Regions from separate parts of the Pararhizobium sp. O133 genome, predicted to be linked through region 2. Evidence: riboswitches for the same ligand, from Rfam matches in the RefSeq annotation. Region 2 holds a riboswitch; the other holds the start of a gene.
The links. Region 2 has a riboswitch for S-adenosylmethionine ahead of ACST81_RS21360 (O-succinylhomoserine sulfhydrylase). Riboswitches for the same ligand answer to the same signal wherever they lie in the genome.
Positions count from the first base shown of each region.

Region 1: it holds a riboswitch for S-adenosylmethionine, as region 2 does, so the genes downstream of both, metA (homoserine O-acetyltransferase MetA) here and ACST81_RS21360 (O-succinylhomoserine sulfhydrylase) in region 2, are expected to answer to the same signal.

Region 1 covers NZ_CP196426.1:743,345-752,068, forward strand. Annotated here, with positions in the region: gene ACST81_RS03500 (ubiquinone biosynthesis hydroxylase) at 1-56, shown strand, start outside; gene ACST81_RS03505 (Trm112 family protein) at 254-442, opposite strand; gene ACST81_RS03510 (LON peptidase substrate-binding domain-containing protein) at 453-1,133, opposite strand; gene trxA (thioredoxin) at 1,250-2,236, opposite strand; gene ACST81_RS03520 (prolyl-tRNA synthetase associated domain-containing protein) at 2,294-2,803, opposite strand; tRNA gene ACST81_RS03525 (tRNA-Gly) at 3,054-3,128, shown strand; gene ACST81_RS03530 (SDR family oxidoreductase) at 3,341-4,114, opposite strand; gene ACST81_RS03535 (aldose epimerase family protein) at 4,155-5,171, opposite strand; gene ACST81_RS03540 (GNAT family N-acetyltransferase) at 5,313-5,765, opposite strand; gene metA (homoserine O-acetyltransferase MetA) at 5,762-6,688, opposite strand; SAM riboswitch at 6,768-6,845, opposite strand; gene ACST81_RS03550 (DUF4345 domain-containing protein) at 6,989-7,414, shown strand; gene ACST81_RS03555 (pseudouridine synthase) at 7,416-8,204, opposite strand; gene prmB (50S ribosomal protein L3 N(5)-glutamine methyltransferase) at 8,349-8,724, shown strand, end outside.
Region 2 covers NZ_CP196426.1:4,396,411-4,405,134, forward strand. Annotated here, with positions in the region: gene ACST81_RS21340 (glycosyltransferase family 2 protein) at 1-1,201, shown strand, start outside; gene ACST81_RS21345 (hypothetical protein) at 1,213-1,575, opposite strand; tRNA gene ACST81_RS21350 (tRNA-Gly) at 1,590-1,663, opposite strand; gene ACST81_RS21355 (2'-deoxycytidine 5'-triphosphate deaminase) at 1,748-2,845, opposite strand; SAM riboswitch at 2,953-3,031, shown strand; gene ACST81_RS21360 (O-succinylhomoserine sulfhydrylase) at 3,076-4,260, shown strand; gene ACST81_RS21365 (CDP-alcohol phosphatidyltransferase family protein) at 4,312-4,920, opposite strand; gene apaG (Co2+/Mg2+ efflux protein ApaG) at 5,016-5,408, shown strand; gene ACST81_RS21375 (Hsp33 family molecular chaperone) at 5,448-6,443, opposite strand; gene argF (ornithine carbamoyltransferase) at 6,719-7,636, opposite strand; gene ACST81_RS21385 (aspartate aminotransferase family protein) at 7,681-8,724, opposite strand, start outside.

The DNA of each region.
Region 1 (8,724 bases), 980 kb from region 2:
CTTCTGGGCTTGGCGGGCAGAGCGAACCGAAGCTGCTGGGTGGTTTGCCGATCTGATCGGCTGACTTCGGCAAAGGTCCCAGTTTCTCCGTCATGCCTGTGCTTGTCACAGGCATCCAGCCACCGCGCGTCCGCGCGGTGAGACAACCCATATCGAATATTAAAAAGCTTTTCACGCACGGACGTTGCGTGGCTGGATTTCTGTGACAAGCACAGAAATGACGGGAGTGTGGGGACGCTTCTGAGGGCTTCCCTCAATCCTCGATCTTGCGTGCCTCGGAAATCAGCATGATCGGGATGCCGTCGCGGATGGGGTAGGCGAGGCGGGCCTTTTCCGAGATCAGTTCGTTATCAACAGCGTGGTAGCTTAGCCGGCTCTTGGTCAGCGGGCAGACGAGCAATTCGAGCAGTTTGGGATCGACGCGGCTGGTTCTATCTTCCATGGCCGAGACTTTACTGCAGCATGGTTTCGATGTCGCCAAAATTGCGGGCCAGAACGATCTCGGTAATGGCAATCAGCGTTTCGGCCCGTGTCTTCAGGTCCGGCGCTTCCAGCAGCGCCTGTTTTTCCGCTGGCCCATAGGGCGACATCATCGCCATGGAGTTGACCAGGGTCACATTGCTCGCCCGTTCGACGCTTTCCCAGTCGGCTTCCAGCTTGTTGGCGTCGAGATAGGCCTTGAATGCGGCGAGCAGAGCCGCGCGATCGACCTGCGCCTCGTCGTCGGGGCCGCTCAGGTCGGTGACAAACGGCGCGATGCGGAAGGAGCGGTAGCCTTTCACCTGCGGCATTTCCTCAAATAGCCGGAACCGGCAGATGCCGGTCAGCGAAATGATATAGCGACCATCCTCCATTTCAGCGAACGAGGTGATCCGGCCGACACAGCCGACCTGGCAGAGCGCCTGCACATGCGCCTGGCCTGCCTCGTCGCGAATTTCGCCGAAGGAGGGCTGGATCATGCCGATCAGACGGTTTTTCGTCAGGGCGTCATCGACCATGGCCAGATAACGCGGCTCGAAGATATTCAGCGGCAATTGGGAGCCGGGAAGCAGAAGCACGCCGGTCAGCGGAAAGACCGGAAGCGTTTCCGGCAGGTCCTGAGACTTCAGATATCGTGCATTTCCAACTTGCATGTCTTGCAACACCCCATTGCTCTCAGGCGTTTTTCCGGCGATTTCGGCCCAATCCGTCGCCTATCGACAAAAGATGGAGCGCACGCCTGAAAACTCAAGAGAGGGCGTGCGTGGCGTCAGGAGAACAGGATGGACGACAGCTTGCGCCGCGCCGAAAGCGTGGCCGGATCCATCGGTCCCCAGATGTCGAAAAACTGCAGAAGCTCGCGGCGGGCGCCGTCGTCCTGGAATGTCCGGTCACGCTTCATCACCTGCAGAAGATGGTCGGCGGCGGTCTCCCGGTCGCCCTCGACATTGCGGATCTTGGCGAGCTTGATGCGCGATTCGTGATCGTCCGGATTGGCGGCAAGCACCTGTTCCAACGCATTCGGATCGCCGAGCTTGCGTGCTTCCTCGATCTGGTCGAGCTTTTTGACAACTGCGATCATGCCGGCATCCTTGGCGAGTGCTTCCGGCAGGTCCGTCAGCATTTCGCGCGCCTGCTCCAGGTCGCCGGCGGTGATCAGGCAATTGACCAGACCGGCCAGTGCCACGGCATTTTCAGGCTCGGCCTGCAGCACGGCGCCGAACAGGCCGGCCGCATTCTGCAGGTCGCCCTGTTCCAGCAAGCCCTTGGCTTCGGCAAGCGCCGCTTCGATCTCGGCGGCCTGGTCGTCCACGGCAGGGCCGGCGACCTTGTCGATGAACTGGCGGATCTGGCTTTCCGGCACGGCGCCCATGAAGCCATCGACCGGGCGACCGCCGACAAAGGCGATGACGGCGGGGATCGACTGGATGCCGAGCTGGCCCGCGATCGACGGGTGATCGTCGATGTTCATCTTGACCAGCCGCACGCGTCCCTGCGCTTCCGTCACGACCTTTTCGATGACCGGCGTCAATTGCTTGCAGGGGCCGCACCAGGGGGCCCAGAAATCGACCAGCACCGGTTGGTGGCGGGAAGCTTCCAGCACGTCGCGAGAGAAGGTGGCGGTCGTCGTTTCCTTGATCAGGTCTGCAACGGGCGCGGATGCTGTCGGTGTTGCCGCCGGCGCGCCGCCATAATTGGCCGTCGCCGTCATCTGGCTGCCGTAGGAACCTGAATAGGGATTGTCGCTACCGCTCATCGTGTCTCCTCGCGGACATCGGCGTCCGTCTGACTTCCTTGCGTCAAAGATCGTATGTCAGGCCGTCACTTTCAAGACAAGCGGTTCATGTCCCGTCGCCTCGATAAAGCGCAGGAGGTCCTTCGACGCGATCGAGGTCGTGGCGTCGTTCGACAGCGGATGGCAGTTGACGATCTCGTCGCGCATCAGGTCCTGGTCGATGATGATCTTCACATTCTGGCCGGCATCGTTGATCACGCCGAAGGCGGTGACAGCACCGGGAATGACGCCCAGATATTCCATCAGCTTTTCCGGACGGCCGAACGACACCTTGCTGGTAGCGCCGATGATCGTGTGCACGGTCTTCAGGTCCACGGTCGCATGTTCCTCGACGGTCAGAAGGAAATAATTGTCCTTCTTGTCCTTCACGAACAGGTTCTTGGTGTGCCCGCCCGGGATTTCGTCGCGCAGCGCCACCGATTCGGCCACGGTGAAAACCGGCGCGTGCTGCTTGGTCGTGTGGGTGATACCGAGGCTGTCCAGAAACTGGAACAATTCGTCTTGCGTCTTCGGCTGTGCGTTGCTCATGGCCTGTTCCTTGGGAGTAAAAGTGCCGTCTGCTTTACGGCCAAGCCCAGACAAGCGCAATCGCGTCGATTGCAAAGGCGGTAAAACGCCTTGTTTTCAGGGTCTTGCGACATTTCCGAAAAATTTCTCGGATCCGGCGTCATTTCCCTGTTGCATTTGGAAAATGGCTGGGCCATATAGCGCCCGTCGCCGCAAGCAACAATGCAGCGACGCCACGGTCCACCGACTACCCCCGGACCGAGGTTGATGAGCGGGTGTAGCTCAGGGGTAGAGCACAACCTTGCCAAGGTTGGGGTCGGGCGTTCGAATCGCCTCACCCGCTCCATTTTTTCTCCCGAGAAAAAATTGCCTTGTGCCGCCAAATGAACCACTATCGATTCTGGCGCACGTTTCCGTGTCTGTCGCGGCGAAACTCAAGCTCTGCATCCATGATCGGTAGATGAGTTTCCACGCCAAGCCGAATCGCAAGCCGGCCCATGGATCGGCAAGGCATCGTATGCACATCTTTGCTATTTCTGGACGGTCTGCGTTTTCCGGTCAACCGCGCCCGACATAGGGCATCTGTGTTGCCATGACGGTCATGGTCAGCACATTGGCATCAAGCGGCAGTCCGGCCATGTAGACGACGGCGTCGGCTATGAGATTGGCCGGAATGGTCGGCTCGCTGGCCATCTCGCCATTGGCCTGCAGCACGCCGCCGCTCATGCGGGAGGTCATCTCGGTCGAGGCATTGCCGATATCGATCTGGCCGCAGGCGATGTCGAACGGGCGGCCGTCGAGGGCGGTCGATTTCGTCAGGCCGGCAACCGCATGTTTGGTCGCCGTGTAGGGCGCCGAAAGCGGTCGCGGCGTCGAAGCGGAGATCGAGCCATTGTTGATGATACGGCCGCCACGCGGCGTCTGCGCCTTCATCAGCTTCATCGCCTGCTGGGTGCACAGGAAGGCGCCCGTCAGGTTGGCCGCGACGATGGCGTTCCACTGTTCGAAGGTGATGTCTTCCATCGGCACGGCCGGCAGGCCCATGCCTGCATTGTTGACGAGCAGGTCGAGACGGCCAAAATCATGGGCGACGGTCTTGAACAGCGTGGCGACGGATTGCGGATCTCCGACATCGGCGGCAAAGGCGCGGATCGTGCCGCCCGTTACCTCGGCGATCTCATGCGCGGCCTTCTGCAGAACGTCATAACGGCGGCCGGAAATGACGACGGTAAAGCCGCTTTTCGCCAAGGCCTCGGCAATGGCCCGGCCAACGCCGGTGCCGCCGCCAGTCACAAGTGCGATCTTGCCGTGGTTCCTTGTCGTGTCGGTCATCGTCGCTTCCCTCCCTGAATGCGTTTGATCGCTGCCGTGATCAGCTCTTGGTGAAGACGTAATCCGTTTCCTGCCGCAGCGTCTCGCCCGGCCGCAGGACGCCTTCCGGAAAATTGGCATGATTGACGGCGTCCGGCCAGATCTGGGTTTCCAGGCAGAAGCCGGCGAACGGTCCGTAACGACGGCCTTCGAGCCCCGGCACCGGCACGTCCATCTTGAAGCCGGTATAGAATTGCACGCCCGGCTCCGTCGTGCGGACCTCCAGCGAGACACCGGAATTGATGCTGCGGACGAGTGCGACCGACTGCTTCGGCCCCCGCGCCTCGGCCAGGCAGAAATTGTGGTCGTAGCCAATCTTGTCGCCTTCCAACTGGCGACGCATCGACGTCATGGTGCGCAGGTCGAAGGCGGTTCCCTCGACAGGGCGGACTTCGCCCGTCGGCACCAGCCGCTCGTCCGTCGGCAGATAGTCGTTGGCGGCGATCATCACGTCATGGCCGAGCGCATCGGCGGTGCCGTCGAGGTTGAAATAGCTGTGCTGGCAGACGTTGCAGATCGTCGCGCGATCGGTGCTGCTCTCATAGAGAACATTGAGCACACCACCGTCTTCAAGCGTATAGGTGCAGGTGACGGTGCAATTGCCCGGATAGCCGGCGCGGCCATCGGGATCGGTGATCCGCAGGACCACACGGTTGTCCGCCTGCTCGACGATATCCCAGATGCGCTTGGCCAAGCCGTCGCTGCCGCCATGCAGATGGGTGACGCCGTTCTCGTTGTTTTCCAGCTGGTATTCGGTGCCGTCGATCGAGAAGCGGCCTGCGCCGATGCGGTTGGCGTTGCGGCCCGGCGTCGCGCCGAAATAGGGGGAATGGTCCAGATAATCGTGGAAAGTGTCGAAGCCGAGCACAAGAGGTGCGACATGGCCATCGAGCCGCAGATCCTGGATGACCGAGCCCCAGGTCAGGATATGTGCCGTCAATCCGCCGCCGGTAATGACCACGCGATGCACGGCCTGCCCGGACGGCAGATGGCCGAAAATATCTGTCTGTGTCTGCACGGCCGTTTTCCTCCACTGCCCCGGCGGCAACCTGCGTCATTTCGCTGGGGTCGGCAACCGAAAAGTCATACAATTCACCGCGGCGTTTCCGCTGGCAGTATTTCCTCACCCGTCATTGCCTGAAAGACGCTGCCGGTTGGCTCAAAACGTCTTCTGATAAACGATGAATGGCGTCTTGTCTGCGATCCGATCGTAGAGTTTGCGCGCTGTCGCATTGAAATCCTGGGTCATCCAGTAAACTTCCTCAGCCCGCTCGGCGTTCGCACGCGCATAGACCGCCTCGATCAGAGCCCGACCAATGCCCTGTCCGCGCACTTCCGGATCGGCATAGAGGTCCTGCAAATAGCAGATCGAATGTTCATGCCAGCACGAGCGGTGAAACAGGTAATGCGCAAGGCCGACCGGCTTGCCGTTCAGCACCGCGAGGAAACCCGCATATTCATGCGCCGCCCCGCTCGTGACTCGCGAGAAGGTGAGGGCATGGATGGCTTCCGGCAAGACCGTTTCGTAGAAGGCGAGATAGGCCTTCCACAGACGGTGCCATTCGGTCTCGTCGCTGATCTGGATGGGGCGGATGACAAGATGTGTGCTCACCGTCTGTCCTTCCCGATATCCGCCGGATCATAGGGCGTGGTCTGGTAGATATCGTTGATCCAGTTGCCGAACAGCAGATGTGCGTGGCTGCGCCAGCGGTTCTGCGGCGGCAGGTCCGGGTCGTTGTGCGGGAAATGGTTGTGCGGCATCTTGATCGGCACGCCGGCATCGATGTCGCGGAAATATTCGTCCGACAGCGAGGTCGAGTCATATTCGACATGGTTGAAGACATAGAGCCGGTTGCCCGCCTTCTCGTGCACGAAGCAAACGCCCATCTCCTCGGATTCCATCAGGATTTCAAGCGCGGGCACCTTTTCGATATCGGCGCGGCGCACCTCGGTCCAGCGCGAGACAGGGATCTGGAAATCGTCGGAGAAGCCGGAAAGATAGGGCGAGGATGGATTGAGATTGTGGTGGCGATAGACGCCGAAGGCCTTTTCCCGCAGCGTATGCTTCGGCACGCCGTGGAAATGGTAAATCGCCGCCATTGCGCCCCAGCAGATGTTGAGCGTCGAATGGACATTGGTGTGTGTCCAGTTGAGGATGTCCTGCATTTCGCCCCAATAGGTGACGTCCTCGTATTCCAGCATCTCGACCGGGGCGCCGGTGATGATCAGGCCGTCAAACGTGCGGTGCTTCACCTCTTCCCAGGTTTCGTAGAAGGCCAGCAGGTGTTCTTCCGGCGTGTTCTTGGCCTTGTGACCGCCGAGCCGGATGAGGGAAAACTCGACCTGCAGCGGCGAGGCGCCGACAAGGCGCGCCATCTGCACTTCGGTCTTGATCTTGTTCGGCATGAGGTTGAGCAGCCCGATCTGCAGCGGGCGGATATCCTGACGGATCGCCATGGTTTCGGTCATCACCCGCACGCCCTCTTTGACAAGGGTTTCGAAGGCGGGCAGCGTATCGGGAATCTTGATAGGCATGGACAACACTCGGTCAAACGAACAGGCGGACAAGCCGGAATAAAAAAACCGGCAACGATGAATCGCTACCGGCCCCGCTGCTTGCGCACGCACGGCCCTTTAGCGACTTATTTAACGTGGCTGCAAGCCGGCCGGCCAAATCACCACGAGATGCTTAAATAGCGCCGCTCGACACGAAAATCAATGTCGGTCCGCACGACCTCTTTGCCTGCCGACGCCCCGTTCACGCCGATGTGTAATTCCACGATGAAACTCCAAGTCAGTGGTCCGCGTACTCCCGGTGTCTCAGGAGGACATGCCATGACGAGTCTTGCCTATCAGATCAGCCCGGCGGACTTCCGGCAGCGCCGGATGTTGCAGGTAACGATCGCCGTTCTGGCGCTCCTGCCGGTGTTTGCCGGCCTTTGCGGTGTGGTGACCGGTGCCGGCTTCCTCGGCGTCAAGGCTGGTCCTACCGATCTCGACAGTCATGTTCGATTCCTGTCCGGCCTGTTCCTCGCCTTCGGCGTCGGCTGGTACACATGCATTCCGGCGATCGAAAAAAAGACCGAGCGTATCCGGCTCCTGGCTATTCTGACGTTTTGCGGCGGACTGGCACGGCTCTCGTCGCTGGTCATCGCCGGCGTGCCTTCGATCGGGCATCTGTTGGGGCTCGGAATGGAACTGCTGGTGGTTCCATGCATCGTGCTGTGGCACGGTCGTGTCTCGCGACTCGGTCGTCGATAGGTCACTTCATGCCGGAAAGCCGGCGTAGATTGTCGACCTCATCATCCGTCAGCGCGCGGACGGCCCCCTTCTCCAGATCACCGAGGACGAGGTTGCCGATGGCGACGCGGACAAGCCGCAGGCATGCGATATTCACCGCTTCCAGCATACGCCGGATTTGCCGGTTGCGTCCCTCGTCGAGCTCGATTTCGACCCACGAATTCTTGCCGCCTTCACGCAGCATCCGTGCCGATTTCGCCTTGAGAAACTCGTCGTCTTGCCGGACGCCGCGCATCAGTGCTTCCATCGTATCCTGATCGGCGATATTATCGATCTGCACATGATAGGTCTTGGAGACATGGGTTTCGGGATCGAGCAGGGACTGGGCAAATTCCGTGTCGTTGGTGAAGAGCAGCAGGCCCTCGCTCGCCTTGTCGAGGCGGCCGACCGGCGAGAGGTGGGCGTGGTCCATATTCTTCAGGCAATCGAACACCGTCGGCCGGCCTTCCGGATCGTGGCGGGTGGTCACCAGTCCGCGCGGCTTGTTCAACATCAGGTAGACCGGCTGTTCCGCCACCACCGTCTTGCCATCGACGGCAATCGCGGCATGGGAAAGATCGACCCATGTGCCGGGATCGGTCACCACCCGTCCACCGAGCGTCACGCGACCGGCGGCGATCATCTCCTCCGCTTGCGTGCGCGAACAGAAGCCGAGTTTCGACAGGGCGCGCGGAAGCGTCACCCGCTTGCCGCCCGGGGCTTCGGCCTGTCGCTTGCCGGCGAAATTGCGTCCCTTGCGGACCTGTTTCATCACACTATCCTTCAAGCCACGCGGGACTGTTGACCTGCCGGCCCCCGCCGTTCTAGAGCGAAGCTCAACCCGAGTGCAGTTATCGCCGCATCGTCCGTTCATCAACGGCAATAAGCGAGGCGGCGACCGTTTGGAAGCGAGACCATGGTGAACACAGACGATATTGCGCGTGACCTCGTCACCCTCAGGGACTACTGGCGCTATGCGATTTCCCGTTTCAATGCGGCCGAGCTGAGCTATGGCCATGGCACCACGACGGCGGTCGACGATGCGGCCTTCCTGTTGCTCGACAGCCTCGACCTGCCGATCGATACGCTCGATCCCTTTCTCGATGCCCGCCTGCTCACGACCGAACGCCAGCTGCTGGCCGAGCGGATCGAAGCGCGCGTCTCCACCCGCAAGCCGACGTCCTACATTACCGGCCATGCCTATATCCAGGGCATCCGCTTCCATGTCGACGAACGGGTGATCGTGCCGCGCTCGCATATCGGCGAAATCCTGTTCAACGAATATGCCGGCG
Region 2 (8,724 bases):
ACTTGGTTGCGCCTTCAGGCAGGAACGAGCACCGGCGCGCCTCCCACAGGAACTACCGGAGGCGCCCTTACCGGTCTATTCTGTGCTGGTCGCGCTCTACAAGGAGAAGAGCGTCGCGGAGCAACTTGTCGATGCCCTCAACCGGATCGACTGGCCGCGCTCGCGGCTGGATATCAAGCTGGTTTGCGAGGAGGATGACCTGGAGACTATCGCGGCGCTGGAGGCCATGCGGCTTGCGCCGGAATACGAGATCGTCCGGGTGCCGGTGCACCTGCCGCGCACCAAGCCGAAGGCACTGACCTATGCGCTGCCGGGTGTGCGCGGCGCCTTTGTCACCGTCTATGACGCGGAAGATCGAATGCATCCCGGGCAGTTGCGCGAGGCCTATGCCGCCTTCCGCGCCGCCCCTTCACGCGTCATCTGCCTGCAAGCGCCGCTGATCGTCACCAACGCCCGGCAATCTTGGCTGAGCGCACTGTTTGCGGTGGAATATGCCGGCCTGTTCCGCGGTCTGCTGCCGATGCTGTCGCTGACCCGGCTGCCGCTACCGCTCGGTGGCACGTCCAATCATTTCCGCACCGCCGAACTCAAGCAGATCGGCGGCTGGGATCCCTACAACATGACCGAAGATGCCGATCTGGGCCTTCGCCTGCATCGGCTCGGCTATCGATCCCAGGTCATCTTCAAGCCGACTTTCGAGGAAGCGCCAATCACGCTACCAATCTGGCTCGGCCAGCGCACCCGCTGGTTCAAAGGCTGGCTGCAGACCTGGCTGGTGCTGATGCGCAGGCCAGCGCAATTGCGCCGGGAAATAGGCTGGCTCGCCTTTTCCGTCTTCCAGGTGCTGATCGCCGGCATGCTCCTGTCCTCGCTCTGCCACCCGGTCATTCTCGGCTTCCTCGTCTATCTCGGCTGGGCGATGGTTCAGGACGGAACCCATGTCGACAACTGGCTGACCTTCTGGCTGTTCGTCTGCGATGTCGTCAACATCTTCGGCAGCTACGCCGTCTTCATCGCGCTGGGGCTGAACCGGATGACGAAGCGGGAGAAGCGCGCGGTCGGTTGGCGCTGGGCGTTCGTGCCCATCTATTGGCTGATCATGTCATGGGCTGCCTGGCGGGCGCTGCTGGAACTGCGGACCAGCCCGTTCTCCTGGAACAAGACGCCCCACGTCGCCGTCGGCGCCACGGGTGACCACTAGAAGCGTTTCGCTCATTTGCGAGGAGACGCGTCGCCGACAAAATGCAGCGTATCGCCCTCCACCGGCGGCTTGTCGGTCACCACGGGTGGCTCGACGTCTGGACGCGCTTCATCGGCCTGATAGCGCTTCAGCACCCGCTCGATACTGTCGTAGCGCCGCATGAGCGAGATAATGCCCGGCAGCATGCCGTCGCGAAAATCATTGGTGGCGCTGAAGAACTTGAACTCGTTGGCGAGCACGTTCTTGAGTTGCTCACGCTCTTCTTCCAGCCGGCGCCGGTATTCGGAATTTTCCAAGAACATGGCGAGGCGACGTTTCCCGTTGCGTAAACTGCCTATAAAAACCGCCGCGACGGACGGCTGAAAATCGCGCAAGCACCGAAAGAGGGTGGAGCGGGTAGCGGGAATCGAACCCGCACGATCAGCTTGGGAAGCTGACAAGCTACCACTACATCATACCCGCAACGGCTGTGAGGTTTTCACCAAGCGCGGCTACCTGTCAAGGCGTTGCGTTGAGAAAACCGAACCCAAGAGGATGCCGCGCCGGCTATTCCGAGCGGAAATGCTTGGACAGTTTGAGGCCCTGCGCCTGGTAGTTCGAGCCGAGGCCGAGGCCGTAGAGGCCCTGCGGCCGCTCCATCATATGCTCATAGACCAGCCGGCCGACAATCTGGCCGTGTTCGAGGATGAAGGGGACCTCGTGGCTGCGGACCTCGAGCACGGCGCGGCTGCCCTTGCCGCCGGCCGAGACATGGCCGAAGCCGGGATCGAAGAAGCCGGCATAATGGACGCGGAACTCGCCGACCAGCGGATCGAATGGCGTCATCTCGGCGGCGTAGAGCGGCGGCACGTGCACGGCTTCGCGCGAGACGAGGATGTAGAATTCATCGGGATCAAGGATCAACTCGTCGCGGCCACGGCTGTAGAGCGGCTCCCAGAAATCGTAGATGCCATGCACGGCCTTCTTGTCGACGTCGACGACAGCTGTGTGATGCTTGCCGCGATAGCCGATCAGGCCGTCGTCGCCGGTGCCCTTGAGATCGATCGACAAGGCAATCCCCGCCCCCGAGACATTCGGCGTTTCGCTGGCGACCAGAACATCGCTTTCATGCAGCGCCATGACTTCGGCCTCTGTGAGCAGCGCGTGGCCGATGCGGAAGCGGATCTGTGACAGGCGCGAGCCGCGCCGGACGATGACCGGGAAGGTGCGCGGGCTGATCTCGAGATAAAGCGGGCCGGCATAGCCGGCGGGGATCTTGTCGAATTCCTGGGCACGATCGGTGATGACGCGGGTGAAGATATCGAGGCGGCCGGTCGAACTCTTCGGATTGGCGGAGGCCGACATCCCGGCCGGCAGGTCGAGGCTTTCCATCAGCGGCACGATATAGACGCAGCCGGTCTCCAGCACCGCCCCTTCCGACAAGTCGATGACATGCAGTTTCAGCCGGTCCAGCTTGTCGGCGACCAGATGACCGGGACCCGGCATGAAGCTGGCGCGCACGCGAAAAGCTTTCGAGCCCAGGCGTAGGTCGAGGCTTGCCGGCTGGATCTGGTCGATATCCAGCTTGGCTTCGCTTTTCAGCCGTCCTTCGTCAAACAGCGCCGCGATGGCGCGATCGGCTAGAATGCCCGTCGCCCTGGTCATCTCATCGTCCTCTTTGCCGCAAACGGCACGTCATAACCCAAATTGTCCCTGTGACATATCTTCTCGCTCGCGGGAATTGACGCAAGCACGGCTAATCAGTAAATACTGACTTATCCCGTGGTGATTTGGCCGGTCGGCTTGCAGCCACGTTAAACAAGTAGCTAAAAAGGCCGGGTTTGAAACCGGCTTGCTTTTTCGCGGCCGGTTTTTTTGTGTTGAAAGAGACGATAATGAGCAAAACCTGGCGCCCCGCGACACAGCTCGTTCATGGTGGCACGACCCGTTCCAATCATGGTGAAACCTCCGAAGCCATCTTCATGACGCAGGGCTTCGTCTACGACAGCTCGGAAGCCGCCGAAGCGCGCTTCAAGGGCGAGACCGACGGCTTCATCTACGCCCGCTACGGCAGCCCGACCAACGACATGTTCGAACAGCGCATGTGCATGCTGGAAGGCGCCGAGGATGCGCGCGCCACGGCATCCGGCATGGCCGCGGTTTCGGCTGCGATCCTCTGCCAGCTGAAGGCCGGCGATCATATCGTCGCGGCCCGTGCTTTGTTCGGCTCCTGCCGCTGGGTGGTGGAAACCCTGGCGCCGAAATACGGCATCGAATTCACGCTGATCGACGGGCGTTTCCTGGAGAACTGGGAAAAGGCGGTCAAGCCGAACACCAAGGTGTTCTTCCTCGAAAGCCCGACCAACCCGACGCTGGAAGTGGTCGATATCGCCGGCGTCGCCGAGATCGCCAACCAGATCGGCGCCAAGGTCATCGTCGACAATGTCTTTGCAACGCCGCTGTTGCAGAAGCCGCTGGAGCTTGGCGCCCATATCGTCGTCTATTCCGCGACCAAGCATATTGACGGACAGGGTCGCTGCCTTGGCGGCGTCATCCTTTCCGACAAGGAATGGATCAACGAGCACCTGCACGATTACTTCCGCCACACCGGCCCGGCCCTGTCGCCGTTCAATGCCTGGACGCTGCTGAAGGGCATCGAGACGCTGCCGCTCAGGGTGCGCCAGCAGAGCGAGAATGCGTCGCGCGTGGCCGATTTCCTCGCCGAGCAGAACCAGGTCGCCAAGGTCGTCTATCCCGGCCGCAAGGACCATCCGCAGGCCGATATCATCGCCCGGCAGATGAAGGGCGGCTCGACGCTGGTCTGTTTCGATCTGAAGGGCGGCAAGGAAGCGGCCTTCAAGCTGCAGAACGCGCTCGAGACCGTCCTGATCTCCAACAATCTCGGTGATTCCAAGAGCCTGATCACCCATCCGGCGACGACGACGCACAAGAACCTTTCCGAAGAGGCACGCAACGAACTGGGCATTTCGCCCGGCACCGTGCGCTTCTCGGCGGGGATCGAGGACAGCGAAGACCTGATAGAAGATTTTGCCCGGGCACTGAAATCCGTCCAGGCCTAATCATTCCCAGATCGTTCAAGACGCCCGTGTCCTGCCGGATGCGGGCGTTTTCTATGTCCTGAAGCTGGCACGAGCCAGCATCAGCCGCGACAGCGTCGTGTAGAAACAGACAAGCGCGAAGAGGACGGCGATCTCGGGAAACCAGTATGGGAAGAGGCAGAAAGCGAGGAAGACGGCGATCGTTTCGGTCGCTTCGGCAAGGCCGGTGGTGAAATAGAGTGATTTCGCGCCGCGCACATCCGTCGTCAGCCCGCGCCTCTCGGCCATGACGGCAAAGGCGAGGAAGCTCGCGCCGTTGATGTAGAAGGCGAGAAGCAGCAAGCCGCCGGCAACGCCGTTCTCGTACGGATCTGAAAGGATGAAGGCAAAGGGGATGAGGCCGTAGAAGGCGAAGTCGAGGACGATATCGAGGAAGCCGCCGAAATCGGTCTTTGCCGTGGCGCGCGCAACCGCCCCATCCAAACCGTCGCAGATCCGGCTGGCGGCGATTAGAATAAAAGCCGGCATCAATTTGTCGACTATGATGGCGAAGGCTGCCGCGAGCCCAAGCAGGAAACCGGCGACAGTGACGGCATTGGCACCGATGCCACGGGCCGCCAGAGCACGCCCGCCACGGTCAAGCCAAGGATCCAACTGCTTCCTGATAAGGCCGTCGAGCATGCTGTTTCGTATCCTTACAGTTTACCCTATCCGTTATTCTTGAAGAAACCATCTTGCTGTAGAGTATCGCCTATAGACTTGAAAAGGGTTTGCATATGTACCGCGCGCTCACTCGCGATATCGAGGTAACGGTCGAGCCGTATTATCTGGAGGAACAGTCCGATCCGGATGACAGCCGCTATGTCTGGGGCTACCGTATCCTGATCTCCAATCTGTCCGGCAAGACGGTGCGGCTGATGACACGCTACTGGCACATCACCGATGAAAACGGCCAGGTGGATGAAGTCAACGGGCCGGGCGTCATCGGCGAACAACCGGTTCTCAGCCCAGGCGATACCTACGAATACTCCTCAGGCTGCCCGCTCGACACACCATCCGGCGTGATGTTTGGCCATTACTCCATGGAAACCACCGAAGGCGAGGAATTCACAGTCGATATCCCCGCCTTCTCGCTGGATTCGCCCGGCCAGACCCGGACGTTGAATTAAAGCGCCTTATCCAAGATAAAGCGCCCCAATGGCCGCTTTTTACTGTGGCCGGATCTCGGTTGCTTCGAACCGGTAGGTCGTCGAGCAGAATTCGCAGGTGACCGAAACCTTCCCGTCTTCCATCGAATGCTCGATGTCCTCCTGGCTGAGGCTCGCCAGCACGTCGCGCAGCTTTTCGCGTGAACAGCTGCACTTGTCGTAGACAGCCTGCGGCGGATAGACCTTGACGCCACGCTCGTGGAACAGCCGGTAGAGCAAACGCTCGGTCCCGACGGTTGGATCGGTCAGTTCGTCGGCATCGATGGTCTGGACCATGACGCTGGCTTCACCCCAGAGATCGTCGACTTCGAAATCGCCATCCGCATCCGTCGTGTCGCCGTCACCTCCATGCAGGTCGCGCTGGCGCATGCGCTCCGGCGCGTCGGGCAGGAACTGCGCCACCATGCCGCCAGCCCGCCAGCGATGACGCGGCTTGCCGTTTTCATCGCGGTCGAGCAATTCGGCAACGCCGAGGCGCACCTTGGTCGGGATCTGTTCCGACTGGCGGAAATAGACGCCGGCGATCTCCTCCAGGCTCGCACCATCTAGCGGCACGATGCCCTGGTAGCGTTGCATATGGGCGCCCTGATCGATGGTAAAGGCCAGAACGCCCTCCCCCAGCAGCTCTTGCGGCTGGGTCTGGCCGTTATTGACTGCAACCGCCAAGGCTTCCTCGCTGTAACGGGCATAGGCGCGCACACGGTCCGGCGTCGCGAAATCCGCGACGACCAGATCGACCGGGCCGTCGCTCTTTGTCTGAACGATCAGCTTGCCTTCGAATTTCAGCGAGGTGCCAAGCAGGACCGTCAGCACGACTGTTTCGGCAACAAGACGGGCGACCGGCAGCGGATAATTGTGGCGTTCGAGAATGGCATCCAGCATCGGGCCGAGCTGGACGGCGCGGCCGCGCACATCAAGGCCTTCAACCTGAAACGGTACGACGTGATCGTCACCGGCAAAATCGAATTCGCCGAGGCCCGGCATGGTTTCCGTCATCATCTTGCTCCTTCGTGTTCGGCCACAGATGCGCCCGAGGAGCCGAGCCCCGCAGCGACGCGATGTCCGATCTGTTCATTGATCCCGTGCCGTCCCGGTTTGTCCAGAGTGCATCCGGAAAAAGCGGCGGCCGGTCTTGTCGCTTCAGGGTCGAAGCGAACGGATGGTTGGCGTCATCAACGACGATGACCGGTCGCGTGTTCGGCGCCGGTCATCTTTCTGGTCCATAGATCGTGTGCCGCCCGGCCGTTTTCAAGTCGCGTGGGCGAGCCTGCTCACAGGGCGCCGAGGCACCAGGCAAGGACCGACTTCTGGGCGTGCAGGCGGTTCTCGGCCTCGTCGAAGACGACGGATTGCCTGCCGTCGATGACCTCGTCGGTGACTTCCTCGCCGCGATGGGCTGGCAGGCAGTGCATGAACAACGCATCCTTGTCCGCCCGCTTCATCAGCGCCTCATTGACCTGGAAAGGCTGGAAGACATTGTGGCCGCGGGCGCGATGTTCCTGGTTCATGGAGACCCAGGTATCGGTGACCACGCAATGAGCGCCATCCACGGCCTGTTCAGCCTCATGATAGAGCTTGATATTGCCGCCATTGTTGCGGGCCCAGTTGAGGATCTTGTCGTCCGGCTCGGAACCGAGCGGAACGGCCATGTTCATCTGGTAGCCGAAACGGGCAGACCCCTCGACGAAGGAATGCAGCACGTTGTTGCCATCGCCGGTCCAGGCGATCGTCTTGCCCTTCACCGGCCCGCTATGCTCCTCGAAGGTCATGATGTCGGCCATGATCTGGCAGGGATGCGTTGTATCGGTCAGGCCGTTGATGACAGGGACGGTCGCGTGTTCGGCCAGTTCCAGCAGGCGGCTGTGATCGGTGGTGCGGATCATGATGGCGTCGACATAACGCGACAGGACCTTGGCGGTATCGCCGATGGTTTCAGCGCGGCCAAGCTGCATTTCGGTGCCGGAGAGAAACAGCGTTTCGCCGCCGAGCTGGCGCATGCCGACATCGAAGGAAACACGGGTACGGGTCGACGGTTTTTCGAAGATCATCGCCAGCATCTTGCCGGCCAGCGGCTTTTCCGCCGTGCCGGCCTTGGTGGCTACCTTGCGGACGCGGGCGTCGTCGATGATGGTTCTCAGGTCATTCGACGTCATTGCGGAGAGGTCGAGAAAGTGTCTTGTATCGGCCATTCTATTCAAATCCTGTCATTATTCGAGCATGCGGGAAACGTCGTTCAGACTGACGCCTGTCGTCGTTCCACCGTCAGATGCTCGGCCGCCCGCTCGATGCGGGCGAGACCCTCGCGGGCCTCCTCCGCCGTCGTGGTGAGCGGGGGCAGCAGGCGAATGACGTTTTCACCCGCAGGAACGGCCAGCAGGTGTTCCGCCCGGATGGCCTTCAACAGGTCTGCCGACGGCACCTTGGCCTTGATGCCGAGCATCAGGCCATCGCCACGGATTTCCTCGATGACATCGGGGAAGCGATCGGCAAGCGAGGCCAGTCCTTGGCGGAAGACCAAGGCCACATCGCGGACATGCGGCAGGAAATCGTCGGCCAACACGACGTCAAGGACGGCATTGCCGACGGCCATGGCGAGCGGATTGCCGCCATAGGTCGATCCATGCGTACCGGCGACCATGCCGGCTGCCGATTCCTCGGTCGCAAGGCAGGCACCGAGCGGGAAGCCGCCGCCGATACCCTTGGCGACAGCCATGATGTCCGGGGTGATACCCGACCATTCATGGGCAAACAGCTTGCCAGTCCGGCCGACGCCGCACTGGACCTCGTCGAAGATCAGGAGGAGGCCGTATTCGTCACAAAGTGCGCGCAGTTCCTGCAGGAATTCCTTGGGAACGGTGCGGATGCCGCCCTCGCCCTGGATCGGTTCGATCAGGATCGCGGCCGTCTCCTCGGTGATGGCGGCCTTCAGGGCCGGCATGTCGCCGAACGGAACCTGATAGAAGCCCGGAGCCTTCGGACCGAAGCCCTCGAGATATTTCGCCTGTCCACCGGCCGCGATGGTCGCCAGCGTGCGGCCATGGAAGGCGCCTTCGAAGGTGATGATATGGAATTTTTCCGGATGGCCCTTGGCGAAATGGTAGCGCCGCGCCGTCTTGATCGCGCATTCCAGCGCCTCGGCGCCGGAATTGGTGAAAAACGCCTTGTCGGCAAAGGTCGCATCGGTCAGCCGGCGGCCGAGGCTTTCCTGGCCCGGAACCTCGTAGAGATTGGACAAGTGCCAGACCTTCTCGGCCTGCTCCTTCAGCGCCGATACCAG